Regions from separate parts of the Peribacillus sp. Bi134 genome, predicted to be linked through region 1. Evidence: riboswitches for the same ligand, from Rfam matches in the RefSeq annotation. Region 1 holds a riboswitch; each other region holds the start of a gene.
What was found. Region 1 has a riboswitch for preQ1 ahead of LQ188_RS19945 (QueT transporter family protein). Riboswitches for the same ligand answer to the same signal wherever they lie in the genome.
Positions count from the first base shown of each region.

Region 1 (5,296 bases):
TAAGCGGAAGCTTGGGTTTTACCGGCCAATCACCATGTACCGCATGTAGATCGGTATGACACACGCCACAGGCTTTAATTTTCACTAATATCTCACCATACTCCAATTCCGGAATGGGCACTTCTTTAATCTCAAGTTTTTGGTTAAATTCATTGACGACCGCCGCTTTCATTGTCTTGACCTGTTGTTTTGCATTTACAGTGCTTGCCCCTTGTTTTACATTCATGATTCATATTCCTCCCTTAATTCAGTGGATATTATTTCTTGCTACTACTTAAACTTGCACTACTGCACTACTTAAAATAGATGCAAGTGCCATGCCACTGCAAAAAGGCCAATAAGACAGCAATCACAAAAAAAGTGCCGAAAAATCGGCCCATTTGGACGAATTAACGGCTCAAGTTGGACGAAATCCGGTTTGTATATTGCAGAAAAAATGGCTCACCCTATAAATAGGAGGTGTCTAAAACATGGACCAATTTGAAAAAGCCTATGAATCATATAAACAGCAGGGAACACCGCAAGCAAACCAACCTGATTCAGCAGGAAAAGAAGAAATCATCGCCGTAAGGAAAAATGAAGAGGACAATATTATCGCCATCAAGACGAACTCCGGCCGCGAACTCGACTACCCCACAGCCCTTGCGGAAGCAAAGGCGGGCAACCTGGCCAATGTTGACGTCTTTCATAAATATGGACGTGACATATTGCGGAGTGAGCCCGATGGGATAAAGGAAAATAACCTGGATCAACTGCCGGAGTTTTGAAATTTCGGGGAGACTGCCTGATATGGGCAGTTTTTTTCTGTCTGGATGAGCTAAAAAAGAACCAGCATGATTAGCCGGATCTTATTTTTCGTAAGGATAGGATTCAGAGATTTCGAGCAGTCGGCCGCAGGACTCGACAACCTCGATGATTTCCATCCATGACATGTCCAGACCCAGTTCATTAGCATGGGAAATCTTATCCCGTAATTTCCGGATGGCATTCGCATCCTTCTTCCCTTTACTTTTCGAAGGGATTTGGAAGAAGCACCTCAATTCCTTATCTTTATGTATGATATCGAATTTATCACTGATTTGCAGGCACTCTATTATATTGATATCCTCATTTTTATCGATTCTCCTTCTATATAATTCGGTTGCCTTTTCTAAACGGTCTTCGCTGATCATTGGATACCAGCTGCCATCGCCGAATCTATCCAGGATGATATCGCTCATCCTCATTTCCAATAAGGTAATATATCCGAATATCAGCATCCTGATCGGAGGCTTTTGAAGGTCGGCATGGGTAATCAGCATTTTAATTGAATTATTCTCCAAGACGAACACCCTTGTTTTATTCTTGAAAATATGGAGAAGCTGGATCAAAGGAGTTGAATCCGAAACCATTTCCCTTGGTGAAAAGTTTCTCATATATTCAGAAATACTTCCTTCACCTAGTTCGTCCCTTTCGATATACCCGATGATTTCCCCTTGATCTTGGACAGCCAATATATCAAAATTCTTTTTCTCCAATGCTTTCTGAATATCCAGCGCCTGATCATTTTTATGGCAAAACTCAAGCTCCTGGGCAATGCTCTTAACCGTTATATTTTCTTCATAAAGAGTTTTAAGACTAAGATAGCTGCTATTGCTTTTTCTTTCGCTTCCATTTAACATCTTTCAACCTCCGCTCAGGAACACTTTCTGCCCGTTTTCCGCTTTAATCATGGAAATGCATGCGGCCCCCACAAATAAAGTCCACTGCAGTGGACTCAATCCCAATCATGTGAATCTAATTTTTTGACACATTAATCAAATGACATCAACTGCATTGCCTACCGCCGTTTCCTCATTCTCCTTTTCTTCCCAACCCTTACAAACATCCACCCACTCCTTCGCACCTGAATATTCAAACAATTCAGCGAGTGTAAGTTCTATTGCAGAGTTCGCACTGCCGCAAGCCGGGAACAATGACTCGAAGCGCTTCATCGATACATCAAGAAAAACAGCTAAATCGTTTGCCAGACCAAACGGGCAAACGCCTCCGATTGCATGGCCGGTCTGTGCAAGCACTTCTTCAGGCGAAAGCATTCGTGCCTTGAAGCCGAATGACTGACGAAATTTCTTATTATCCACTTTAGCGTCCCCTGCGGCAACTACCAAAATCGCGTGTTCACCTTCCCCTTTAAAGGAAAGAGTCTTAGCAATCCGCGCTGGGATAACACCGATGGTTTCCGCTGCCTCAATCACCGTAGCACTCGATGTTTCGAACTCCTTTACGTCGCCTTCCCGATTCCATTGTTTAAAATGGCTTTTAACACTCTCGATCGACATTTTATATTCACTCCTTTGACGTACATATTGAAATAATATCATCCTTCATTGCAATAAATCAAAATCCTATTGTGCCACTTCTACTGCTTGGAAACTAATAAATTAAAACCATTCTTTACAAATTGACGAAACAAGCGTACATGGGATACTATTAATAATCGGGTAAACGCCTACACGTGGTTCGTAACCATCCCACGATAAAAAACTAGGGAGAGAGTAAAATGAATGTTCGTACACTCGTGATAAACGGGTTATTGGCTGCCTTGTATGTGGCGGTCTCATTGGTGTTTAAACCAATAGCTTTTGAGATGTTCCAATTCCGTGTACCGGAAATGTTGAATCATCTGATTGTATTCAATAAAAAGTATATCTACGGTATCGTTGGCGGGGTCTTCATATCGAATCTGCTCTTTTCGCCGATGGTGCCATATGATTTGATTTTTGGGGTGGGGCAATCCCTGCTCGCCTTATTGCTTGTCATTTATATTTCTCGTTTCATAAAAGGCATTAAAGGACGGATGATCGCCACGATTATCTTTTTCACGTTCACAATGTTTTTAATTGCAATTGAACTGAACCTTGCCTTTGGCTTGCCATTCTGGCTAAGCTGGATGACTACAGCTGTCGGTGAGTTCGTCGTCCTCCTGATCGGAGCGCCAATCATTTATGGAATGAACAAAAGAATTCAGTTTGAAAAGTGGCTTTAAAAGGAATCTTCGCGCCGTTAGGCCACTATAATGGAAAAGAGCTGTCTGCATGATGCGGCAGCTCTTTTTTTTCACCAATGAACTCGAAAATGATAAACTATTAGTAAGAATGGTGGTGGCCCTTTGAAAAAAGTCCTGACCATATTAGGTCTACTTGTAATCGCAATATTTATATACTCTAATGCTGAGCTGTTCACTTTGGTTTGGAAAAGTGACCTGGATTCTGTTATTGGTATATTGAAGGAAAACCTTCTGCTTACATTTATTGTGACATTCGTATTGATGTTTGTACAAAATTCTTTTACAATCATCCCCTTAATTTTGCTCCTGACTATCAATGTCACGATATTCGGATTCATATATGGCTATCTATGGAGTTGGTTTACAAGTGTTGTTGCCTCAGGATTCATTTTTTATGCAGCAAGAAACTGGTTTCAGGAGCTTCTCTTAAAGAAGATTGGTGAAAAATGGCAGGAAACCGTTGTGGAGCATGGCTTCATGTACGTTTTTACAGGAAGGATTTTCCCGCTTATCCCAACAAGCTTAATTAACTTGGCAGCTGGAGTCAGCACTGTCACGTTCAAGGATTTTTTATTAGCGACGGCGCTTGGCAACCTTATATACTTTTTCTTCCTATCGCTGATTCCCTATGGACTGCTATCTGTTGAAATGAACCAATATACGCTAGCTGCACTCGCACTCCTCTTCTTACTATTTTTCATTATCTATAAGCGTGCAAAAAAGAAAAAGAAACTTACCTTCTTCAGAAAAAACAGGTGACCACATTGGCCCCTGTTTTTTTATTTAGGATTCTGCATATATTTTTTTTCGATAGTTTGTTAAAATGTGTATGTAATTTTACCTTTGAAATGTCTAAAATCAGGGAGAATCTCCATGTCCAAACGCTCCATCTTAGCAATATATATCCTATCCGGGATTCTTACATTAGTCGTATTCGACTATTTTTTAACTACAAATATCCAAAACAAGGAAGTCTTCGTTCAACTGCAAAGAGTGGAAGGCTTTGTTTTCCTTTTATCAATAGGCTTGGTCTTATATCTTTATTTAGCTAAAAGGGAAGAATTCAAACGATTAAAAGAGGCGGAACAACGTCGGCGTACACTCATCAATTCGATGGTTGATTTCGTTAACTTCAAGGATGGTGATGGCCGATGGCTTGAATCCAATACCTTCGGGCTGCAATTATTTCAATTGGAGCATGTAGATTATAAAGGAAAAAGAGACAGTGAGCTCGCCGAATACTCCGAATTTTATAAAGAGTCGTTGATCTACTGTGAAGTTTCCGATGAAGAAACGTGGGTAAAAGGGGAAATCACACGGTGTGAGGAAATCATCCCTCTTCCCGATGGCAATCACAAGACCTTTGATACGATTAAAGTTCCCCTGTTCAATGAGGATGGTTCACGAAAAGGCTTAGTCGTCATTGGCAGGGATATTTCTGAAAGGGTTGTCGCGGAGAATCAATTATTCGAAAGTGAACAACGCTATAAATCATTGTTTGAACACAACCCATATCCGATGCTGATGCTTGATTTAAACGGAATGATCACGACGGTGAATCCTAGATTTGAAACGGTAACAGGCTTTCAACAGGAAGAAATACATGGAGCCTCATTCATTAATTTGAACTTCTCAGCAGAAGACGCGGAATTGATCCGTACATCTTGCCAATATGTCATGGAAAACCATAAGGGAATCAAAAAAGGTAAAGATATAGAATTCCTGACGAAGTACGGGAATTCCATCTTACTTTCTTGTACGTTTGTCCCGATGATGGTTGGCGAGGATTTAGTCGGAATCATTACTTATGCTAAAGAGGTCACTCAAATCCGGGAAACCGAAGCCCGCTTAAGAAGAACCGAAAAATTATCGATAGTCGGCGAACTTGCCGCAAGTGTGGCCCACGAGGTACGAAACCCGTTGACTTCTTTAAAAGGTTTCGTCCAGCTGCTTAAAAAGAGCGACCATCCCTATGAACAATACTACACAATCATGTTAAGTGAGTTGGACCGAATCAATCTTATTGTAAGTGAGTTACTCGTTCTGGCGAAACCACAGGAACTTCCATTCAGCAAACATCAAATCATCGACCTGATGAATGATGTCAAAACCTTGTTGAAACCAGAGGCGGACTCGTACCCCACCCAAATATCAATATCTGTTAAAAACGAAATACCGCTTCTTTTATGTGAGGGAAACCAATTAAAACAAGTTTTCATAAACATGCTCAAAAATTCAATGGAGGCATCC
Region 1 is NZ_CAKKLN010000008.1:335,435-340,730, forward strand. Features, by position in the region: gene adhP (alcohol dehydrogenase AdhP) at 1-172, opposite strand, end outside; gene LQ188_RS19930 (DUF3892 domain-containing protein) at 471-767, shown strand; gene LQ188_RS19935 (hypothetical protein) at 849-1,661, opposite strand; gene LQ188_RS19940 (YbaK/EbsC family protein) at 1,797-2,318, opposite strand; PreQ1 riboswitch class I at 2,489-2,533, shown strand; gene LQ188_RS19945 (QueT transporter family protein) at 2,540-3,025, shown strand; gene LQ188_RS19950 (VTT domain-containing protein) at 3,149-3,805, shown strand; gene LQ188_RS19955 (PAS domain-containing sensor histidine kinase) at 3,920-5,296, shown strand, end outside.

Region 2 (5,296 bases), on a different contig from region 1:
ACAAATCGCGGGCTTGCTGCATGACGTATCCCACACTGCATTCTCACATGTAATTGATTTCGTTCTGGATTGTAAGGATGAAGATTATCATGAAAAAATATATGAACAAGTCATTATGGAATCCGAAATCCCATTTATACTGAAGGAATATGGATATGATCGTAAAGTCATTTTTCAATCAAAATGGGAATTGCTTGAACAGCCAGCACCTGAGTTATGTGCCGATCGGGTAGATTATACTCTCCGGGATATGTATCAATATGGACATATCACCATCGAAGCCATTAAAGAATTCCTAGAACATGTAATCATAATAAATGGAAGGATGTATCTGGATAATATTGAATCGGCGGAATGGTTTGTGAAAACGTATTACAGCGAAGTTATTGATTTTTTCATGAACCCACTTAATATATATGGCTATGATATCTTGGCAAAGACCTTAAAAGTGGCTTTAGCAAAAAAACTGATCAGCCTTGATGACTTACTCGGTACAGATGAAGAAGTCATGTGCTTGTTAAGCTTCACTGAAGACCATGAAGTTCAAAACCTGTTAAAACGGATCCATGGTAATGTAAAGTTGAAAGAAGATCAAGTGGAATACGATATACATCGGAAAAATAAAATGCGCCTGATAGATCCTTCAGTTATTCAAGGAACCAAATTGGTAATATCATCCAGTGTATCGGAAAAAGTCAAGAAAATGGGAATTGAAGCCTACAAAAAAGCTTCAAAGGGCATGTATCTAAAAGTGATTTCCGATTGAATTTCGTGTCAAACCATACGGGAAGTTTTTTCTCGGAAACATCTAGGTCTCCTCCCTTAGTTGATTTAGACAATCGACATTAGGAAGGAGCTTGCTTAACGGATGCCTTATCATCTGAACCAGCACCCTTTAATAATTAAAAAACCAATGATGCTCTCAAAGTATTAACGCCATTTTCTAAATAACCCTTTAAACAGGTTAATGTATAAACCCAACCTTCTTTTTGTCCGATCATTTTGTTTATTATTTCAGGGTCGTCCTCACTCAATCCTGATTCGTTTACTTCAATGATTGTACTCGTTTTATCCAACTCTTTTAGTGTAATGGTAACAATCGTTTCTTGATCATTTCCGCCCCACGCAAACACGATTTTCCTATTTCCCTCAACTTCCATTACATTAATGACCACTTCAGCATCGTATTCGTTGTATCTCAATGTAATTGTCCTGCCTTGTTCCCATCTTTCCGAACTCGATGAGAACCAGAAATTCCTGATTTTTTCAGGATTCACTATGGCTTCAAACACTTCATTAGCTGGCTTGATTATCTTAAATTTCGTGATTATTTGGGTATCCATACTAAAACAACTCTCTTTCGATTTGTTTTTATTGTTTTCCACTATCCCAATCTACTGATATTGACGGCAGTGTCCGTCCAGTTTCAAGCAAGCTCTTCAGGTTACTTAGAATGGCTGGCCATCCATTATTCAAGCCTTCATAGGTATTGTCATCATATACGAAATCTGTCTTCAGAAGCTCCTCATGCCTAAGAATTAACTTCACAGTCGAATCGCCCATTTTCTGTAATTCAAAAGTGACCCGTGTAGGCTGCTCGCGAGGTGTTTCGTCTCCTGCCATGATCCATGTAAACGAGAGCAGGTGCAACGGCTCGCATTTAAGTACATTACCATGATCAGTAATCCGCCCATCTTCCAGCAAATATTTAACGGCTGCCCCTTCTTGCCAGTCAGACTGTACTTGCAATCCAAAGTGATATTTCTTCGTGACTTCACCACTCGTCAAGGCTTCCCAAAGCTTCTCTGGTGTGGTTGCGATATAAATAGGATAGACAAACGTAGTTTTTTTCATAATTCTTTTTCCTCCTCGCCAAATAAGGTATCAAGATCATAACATGACTCTATCATTGATTTTCGGCTTTCATATACAGGCGGTCAAGCAGTTTTTTGCGACAGAAATCGGCAAAGTCATTGCATTGAAGAAGATTTGAAGTGAATTGCTAATATCGGATTCTCCGTAACATAAAAGGGCCATATGGAAACTTCTTGATTTCCAATCGTTTTCAAGCTACGATAAATGAGGAAAATGATAATCCGCCCGGGCGGAAGAGGTTCTAGCTACCCTCTCAAAAAAACTAAGGAGAACAGTGCTCTTTCTTAGGGTGCTGTTTTTTCTGTATAAGGAGAATTAGGAATGTTAAGAATTTTATTGTATTTAGTATCCATAATCACGGCGAATGTGGTTACAGCAGCTTTTGCGCCATTACATTTTGGCATGTTCATCATCCCGATGGGGACATTGCTCATCGGGGGAACCTTCATCTTCCGAGATCTGGTCCAGAATAAATTCGGCCGCGCGAAGACCTATTTATGTATCGTCACTGCACTTATTTTATCTGCATGTGTATCATTTTTATTAGGGGATACGTTACTGATTGTATTTGCTTCCGCATTATCGTTTGTGGTCGCAGAAACGGCGGACACGGAAATTTATACCCGTTTAAAGCTTCCGATGAGTTGGAGGGTGTTTTACAGCGGGATCGTTGGAGGATTTTTCGATTCGGTGATATTTGTCGTGATTGGTCTAAGTCCACTGGGTGCCAATATATTGCCATGGGAAGCAGTACCCGCTGCGGTCATCGGGCAAATCATCGTTAAAACCATCATACAGTCAATTGGTGCCGTACTGTTGGGACGAATCAACGTAGAACTGGAGAAACGTGTAGTCTCCAGTTAAATGCCAGGAGGGGTGCACTCGATGGAAGGAACCAAAAAGGAAGAAGATAAATGCTATTGCCTCGAGGCCTTTCGTGAAAAATATGGCCCCCATGTTCAAGGGGAATGCATGAAGCTCTCCTGCGCCAATTATCGCAAGCATAAAGGAATTGACAAAAAAGGACCAAAATAGGTCCTTTTTTTGCGCGTTAACGGAGTAACTCACGAGTAAAAGTGCGAAATCAGAGTGCAGTATGAATTCATGAGTAAAAGTGCGAAACTCACGAGTAAACAGCGCAAACTCGCGAGTAAACGTGAAAAACTCACGATTAAATAGTGCGAACTAAGTGTGCAGTACGAATTCACGAGTAAAAGTGCAAAATTCACGAGTAAACAGTCCAAACTCACGAGTAAAAGAGCGAAACTCACGAGTAAACAGCGCAAATTCACGAGTAAACAGTGCGAACTCAAGAGTAATTCACGAATAAACAGTGCGAAATTATGAGTGCAGGACGAATTCACGAGTAAACATCAAAAAAAGCTTCCTGCACCGTTCCATTAATGGGGCTAGGAAGCTTTGTATTTTGTTTAGAATTGCTCTGTGGTTTTCCGAACTAATTTTTCGAGGAAGAAAAAGCATTCTCGCTTCCGTTCAAGTTCGGTTTGTCCATTTTCGGTGACATGATAATATTTCCTGCGGCCTGACTCGGACTCTTTCCAATGGCCTTTTATGAATTCTTTTTTTTCTAACCGTTTCAGGGCGGAGTAGAGGGTGCCTTCACTTATTTGATATTTGCCCATGCTCATTTCCTTCAAGATCCTCGTGATTTCATAGCCGTATAGCTTTTTTTGTGAAAGAAGTGAAAGCAAAAGGAGGTCAATGCTTCCCTTCATTAATTCTTTATCCAAATAAATTCTCCTCCTTTTCATTTCTAAAGTGTAATACGTTGTACATCGTATCACAAGGTGCATTTTACTTTTCTAAAAAAAAATGGTTAAATGACGATTGCTAAATAAATTTAATCATAGTAAAATGTGCTTCGGAACGGATGAGTTGTGAAGAGTGTGGTAAGGATACTATATACATGATTTTATTGTTTTAATGAAAATACGGAATAGGATAGAAGAATCACTACTCAAGGGGTATTAATTGATTTTTTTTCAAAAATCATTTAGATTCTATTTATCAACAAGAGCAAAGAAAGAAGGTCCTAGATAGATGAAAGTGAAAGCACCAGAGCCATTCACATATATTGGTGGAAAGAGAGCAGTTCTTTTACTTCACGGGTTTACCGGAAGTACAGGAGATATGAAGAAATTAGGGAAATACTTGAATGATCTTGACTATACTTGCCACGGACCTCTTTATAGAGGGCATGGAGTGTCTGGTGAGGAACTCGTTAAGACTGGTCCAAAGGAATGGTGGGAAGATGTAGTTAATGGCTATAAATTCCTTAAAGAAGAAGGCTATGAAGAAATTGCTGTTGTAGGAATTTCCTTAGGAGGAGTTTTCTCATTAAAAGTGGGAATTGAATTGCCTGTAAAAGGCGTAGTTTCAATGTGCGCTCCGACGCAAGGGAAAAGTATCGATCGACAAAAGAACCGCTTGCTCAATTATGCACAGGCTTATAAGAAGTTTGAGGGAAAAAATGCAGACCAAATTGCTGCAGAAGTGAAGCTGCTGGAAGAAGAGCCTATGCCTCAACTTAAAGATGTGCTGAATATTATAAATGAGACCGGTGAAAATTTAGATTTAATCACATCACCAACGCTTGTTTTACAAGGGCGCTTGGATGATCCTGACTATACGGAGAGTGCTACAGCGATTTTCAATGAAGTCGATACGCAGCATAAACACTTGATATGGTATGAAAATTCAGGCCATATTATCACATTGGGCAAGGAACGTGAACAGGTGTATGAAGATGTGTATAAGTTCTTAAATACACTGAACTGGTCGGAGTAATAAGCGAGTTGATAAATCCCCTTTAAGTTAAACTGTGTAAAGCCTGCATTCATAAGTAGGCTTTACACTATACTTGAGGGGATTTTACTTTGGCTGAAGATTTATTTGTAGAAAAAGACATTTAAGGTGTCGTTATTGTCAATAGTTGCCAATAAAATATCGTTCACGTCGGCATTATATGTTATTTTGATTCTGTTTTTCAGCCATGCTTCGTCCTTGCCGCCCCGATTTAATTCTTTAGAATCAATCTTTCCCTCTTTAATAATCGTTTTAGGAAATGTGAAGGCATTTGTTGCTAGGTGCATATCTGCTGGGGTTACCGCTTCATATTGAGGATATAAGAACAATGAAATGGTACCACCTGGTTCCCATAGTGCGAGTGATACTTTTTGAATATCTTTGACTTTTTCTTTTCTTAATTCCGATAATAAAACATCGATCGAGATTCGGGCCCTTGCCAAGCTTTTGTATATGATTTGTCCATTTTCGATAAGGGGAAAGGGATCAGAGTCAAAAAACCTTCGGAGTTTACCCCACTTAAGGCTTGTAAACACACTAATTATATATAAAATGACCAATACACCTGTTGTTATCATTGAGCCCTCCAAACCTA
Region 2 is NZ_CAKKLN010000004.1:169,041-174,336, forward strand. Features, by position in the region: gene LQ188_RS09430 (HD domain-containing protein) at 1-766, shown strand, start outside; gene LQ188_RS09435 (SRPBCC family protein) at 903-1,343, opposite strand; gene LQ188_RS09440 (SRPBCC family protein) at 1,372-1,854, opposite strand; PreQ1 riboswitch class I at 2,105-2,147, shown strand; gene LQ188_RS09445 (VUT family protein) at 2,197-2,739, shown strand; gene LQ188_RS09450 (hypothetical protein) at 2,761-2,910, shown strand; gene LQ188_RS09455 (PadR family transcriptional regulator) at 3,306-3,626, opposite strand; gene LQ188_RS09460 (alpha/beta fold hydrolase) at 3,937-4,683, shown strand; gene LQ188_RS09465 (YetF domain-containing protein) at 4,785-5,296, opposite strand, start outside.
Region 2: another riboswitch for preQ1. It lies ahead of LQ188_RS09445 (VUT family protein); the one in region 1 lies ahead of LQ188_RS19945 (QueT transporter family protein).

Region 3 (5,296 bases), on a different contig from region 1:
GGGGCAGGACTTTCACATCATTCAATTCATCATCTGTTATCACTTTATCAATTAACTCTTCGTACTTCTTCAATAGGCCGCTGATCAATTGACGATCATCCGCCGTCCTGCTGTCGTCATTGCCGACCTGCAGATAAAAAGGAATTTCCGGGTAACGCCCATGTACATGTTTGGCATAATGATAATCTTCCTCGTTAAATACGACGATTTTCAATGAGACATGGTTTTCAGGATTTCGATTGGCAAGGTTCGAGATGATTTTGTCGAGCACCGTAAAGTCGGTGTTCATTCCAGAGCTCGGCGGCTTAGGTGAAATAGTCAGTTCATCAATATCGAGAAACCAATCCTGCCATCGGCTCCCTTGGGTTTCGACACCTATTTTCATTTTATTTTCATGTAAGATCGCTATCAAGCCGTTTAGGTTTTTCAGCAGAGCCGGGTTTCCTCCTGATATCGTAACGAAGGAAAAAGCGGAACCCCCAATACGCTTCAGCTCATCCCATATTTCTTCGGCAGTCATCTGGACGGTATCTTCCTTACCGGTGCCATCCCATGTAAATGCGGAATCACACCAGGCACACGAATAATCGCAGCCGGCCGTCCGAACGAACATGGTTTTTTGGCCAATGACCATTCCCTCTCCTTGGATGGTCGGCCCAAAGATTTCCATAACCGGGAGTTTACTCACTTTCCATCCACTCCCGTCTGGCTTCGGCATAGCTTGTCGGCGTTTCGTACAGTCGAACAAATTCGACTCTAGCACCTTCATATTCTTTTAATGAAAGGGATTCGGCCATTTTTTCATAAATCCAGACAACCATATTTTCAGCTGTTGTATTCATGAGCGGCAGGGTTTCATTCAAATAACGGTGATCCAGGTGGATTTCAATTTCATTTTTCCATATATCCTTGATGTCCCCAAAATCTATCATCAACCCGCGTGAATCTGTATACCCGCTTAATCCGAAAATGACCTTATACGTGTGGCCATGCAGGTTCTTGCATTTTCCTTCATAATCATGCAGATGGTGTGCCGCATCAAAGGTGAATTCCTTACTCACGAGAACCCTCTTGTTTGTATACTTCAATTGGCTGCGCTGAATATCTTCATCTATTTTTTGGAGTTTATCCACTATCGTAAAACCGTACATCATGAAAGCACCTTCCGTCTGCTTACATAGTCATCCAGTCCTTTTTTCCGCAGATTACATGCCGGACAATCTCCACAGCCGTCGGAGATGATTCCGTTATAGCAAGTCAGGGTCTTTTCGCGTACAAAATCGAACGCGCCTAGCTGATCCGCTAGCTCCCATGTTTCCTCTTTATTAAGCCACATTAGCGGCGTATCAATGACGAATGACTGGTCCATCGACAAGTTCAAGGTCACATTCAATGATTTAATGAATACATCGCGGCAGTCCGGATATCCGCTGAAATCCGTTTCACAAACACCGGTGACAATATGTTTAGCGCCAATCTGACTCGCCAGCACTCCGGCAAACGAAAGGAACAGCAAATTCCTCCCTGGTACGAACGTCGACGGCAATTCCCCTTCTTCTCCGTCCGCCACCGCAATATCACTTCTCGTCAGCGCATTTGGTGCCAGTTGGTTCAGCAGCGACATGTCAAGGATATGATGGTTTATGCCCAATTCCTTGGCAATGTTTTGAGCGCATTCAATTTCCAAGCTATGCCGCTGGTTATAATCGAACGTCACCGCTTCCACTTCCTCAAATCTCTCCATCGCCCAGAACAGGCACGTCGTACTGTCCTGACCTCCGCTAAACACAACCACTGCCTTTTCTTTCTTCTTCATTTCTATAAAACTCCTTTTTACGGAAAAAAACAGCACCCTAAGAATAGAGCACTGTTTCTCCTTAGTTTTTTTGAGAGGGTAGCTAGAACCTCTTCCGCCTTAACGCGGAATATTATATTTTTCCAAGTCAATAGTAACTTGAAAACGATAAGAAATCAAGATGTTTATATTAAGAGAACATTGGATCTGATGGAAAATTTGGTTAACTTTTCATTACTCAAATATCCTTTTATTTATCCGATAAAACAGTGTGAATAAAATATCGATAAAGGGGTCCAATAATTTGAAAAGCATTAAAGCAAAGGTATTGGTGGCATTTTCACTCATCATATCTTTATGTGTCATCTTAGGAGCATTCAACATCTACAGCAGCAACAAGTCACTGGTATATTCCCAGGATATCATCAAAAAGGAGCTTCCGCTTCTTATCCAAGACGAAAAGCTGCTATACAATCTAGCACAAAGAACCGCATACGCCCGGGCATATATTCTTTATGGTGACAAGAGTTATAAAGAAGGGTTCTTACAATATACCGAAGAAAGCCAGGTCATCCAGGAGGATCTCCTTGCCTTAAGCGATTCTGTTAAAGCGAAGGAATTAATCGAGAAAAGCGTGGATTGGAGGACGATGATTGTAGACCGGGTGTTTCCACAATATGAAAATGGAAATGAAGAACGCGCTAAAGAGATACTCGAAAATGAAGTGGCGCCAATAAGCAATGAAGTTATGGAGGGTTTCAAGGAGCTTGCTTCGGAACGCGAGGAATTGATTGTCGCTTCAGGTGAAACCGTCATCACCAACGGGAAATCGGTTAAGACGACAAGTATCATCATATCCATTGCGGCAGTCCTTATCGGCCTTGTCCTTGCGGTTGTCACTGCCAACCTCATTACCACCCCCCTCCTTAAAATCAGGGATAGGATGAAAATGGTGGCTGCAGTAGAGCTGAATCATGAGCCCCTGGAGCAAAAGTCAAATGATGAAATGGGCGAACTAACGGTATCCGCCAATCAAATGCAGAAAGACCTTCGTGATACGATTGAAAAAATGCTCATTGTTTCGCAATCCGTTTCCAACCAAAGCGAAGATCTGACTCAATCAGCAAATGAAGTGCAGCAGGGCACCAAACAGATAGCGACTACTATGTATGAACTTTCGGAAGGTTCGGAGTCACAAGCCAACCGGGCATCTGAAATGGTTCGCATCATGGATGATTTCACCGGCAGGATTAAGCTTGCCCACCTAGAAGGGGTGGATGTAGCTAACAGTTCAACCGAAATCCTTTCCTTGACCAAGGAAGGCACCACTTTAATGCGCAGTTCGGTCCAACAGATGCAAAGTATTGATGGGATTGTCAAAAATGCCGTAGAGCAAGTGAAAGGACTCGATTCTCAATCACAGCAAATTTCGCAGCTTGTGCAGGTCATCAAGGATATATACAATCAAACTAATCTATTGGCGCTGAATGCAGCCATAGAAGCTGCTTGTGCTGGTGAACATGGCAAGGGCTTTGCCGTCGCCGATGAAGTGCGGAAACTCGCTGAAGAGGTCACAGACTCCGTTGGGGATATCACCAATATTGTCTCCGCCATTCAAACAGGTTCAAAAACTGTCGTCCACTCCCTGGAAGATGGTTATACTCAAGTGGATGAAGGCACGAAACAAATCACGCTCACAGGGCAAACCTTTGAAACAATCAATCATTCTGTCGGGAATATGGAAATGAAAATACTGCATATAACAGACGAATTGAACTATTTTTCCATAAATAGCCAAAAAATCATCAGGCTATCGAAGATATCGCAGCCGTTTCTGAAGAGTCCGCGGCAGGAATCGAACAAGTCTCCGCCTCCGCTCAGCAATCCAGCTCTTCGATGGATGAAATCACGAATCATGCCAGTGAACTTGCATCTTCGGCAGAACTGCTCACTGAACAGGTTAAGAAGTTCCAATTATGACACTAGCAATTTCCCGAATGCGGGAAATTGCTTTTTCCCTTCCATTATAAGGGTTGTTTCATTTTCGTATATTCGGGGAATAAATAACTATACACAATAATGAACCATTAAAAAACAAATCTATCAGAAGTGGCTGGAAGTGAATATTTTCCTTTGTTTTCAGAATATTTAGTGTATAATTGATTAAAGGAATATTTTAACTTAAATATTCATTACTTCCAATACCTGCTACTGCAAATCCCGACATTTCCTTTCAACATGCACGAGAACATATACCCAGTAAGGTTCCATTGCATGCTTTCTCTCGAATCAAGCCATTCACAACTTTATTCACACAAAAACACGATTCCCACTTCAAATTTTTTAAAAAGGTTAAATTTCACTAATGATATGATACTATTAAACCAAGACCTTTTAACCCCATAAGGAGGAATTCATATGAAACGTTTTTTCAAATTCATAACAGATTTTAACGAAAGAAAAGCACTGGAACGGGAAACCGATGAATTCTTTCGCAAAGAATACGAAAATTATATGAAGATGAATCCTGACAATCAAGGAAAAAGAAGGAGATTAACTCCTAGATTTTATGTGATTGATGGCGGTAAAAAGGGCTCCAACCTTGAAATTTCTGACAGAAAGAAATCCAGTTGACCTGATTCCTTCCATAATCAGCTACCCAGGCTGCAGTTCAAGACTCCCCAACGTTAAATCTCCAGATAAACGGAGATTCGTGACCATTCCATTCATTTGCAATATATAAGCCGAAAGCTCAGAAATGCTTCTGAGCTTTTTTATTTTGCATTCATCTATAAACACTATATCTATAGAAGAAACTAGGTATTTTTTTAAAAAATGGGTTAACTTTATTTTATTTCATGTTTTAGGTAAAAGATCAATGATAGACCCATGGGTATTACCTAAGGAAAAAACCGGTAAATATCAAAAAAAAGAGATGTGTTCTTTTACTCATCTTTGTCCATATTCAAAAGAGTTCAACTAATTGAGTCGTTAGATGCAATATTTCACATTGAATGACAAATGCTTAAAAATTGTTACGTTTATGTCAAACAATGGGTAGAAACAATTAACAAACTGTAATAAACCTCACTTTTCAAAAACAATTATTATTCAAATATAGCCATTATGAATTAGGTTTAAATGCTCATGAATCTATTTTGATTCTAATCAAAATGGGTTTTTATTAAACTTTCCATAATTTAGTGTAAATAAACCGAGGATTCCCTTGATTTCCAGCCATATCTTTGTACTCATAAAACAATTTATCCCATTAGATACTATTACACTCCAATATACATTTATTTGAAAAAGCTGATAATAACTATATTGCAATAGAATAATTGACTCTTGCCTATTAAGTTTAAAATCATGTAGTGTGTATTCAGTAAATCAAATATTTAAAAAAAGAGAGGTTAAAAAATGGCACCAATATTTATTTGTGCGATCTTTTTGCTTGGCTATGGCATTTTCGAACAAAAGCGCCATCAGAAGCGTCTCGAC
Region 3 is NZ_CAKKLN010000004.1:161,902-167,197, reverse strand. Features, by position in the region: gene queE (7-carboxy-7-deazaguanine synthase QueE) at 1-688, opposite strand, end outside; gene queD (6-carboxytetrahydropterin synthase QueD) at 681-1,151, opposite strand; gene queC (7-cyano-7-deazaguanine synthase QueC) at 1,151-1,816, opposite strand; PreQ1 riboswitch class I at 1,872-1,914, opposite strand; gene LQ188_RS09395 (methyl-accepting chemotaxis protein) at 2,100-3,875, shown strand; gene LQ188_RS09390 (hypothetical protein) at 4,214-4,429, shown strand; gene pgsB (poly-gamma-glutamate synthase PgsB) at 5,216-5,296, shown strand, end outside.
Region 3: another riboswitch for preQ1. It lies ahead of queC (7-cyano-7-deazaguanine synthase QueC); the one in region 1 lies ahead of LQ188_RS19945 (QueT transporter family protein).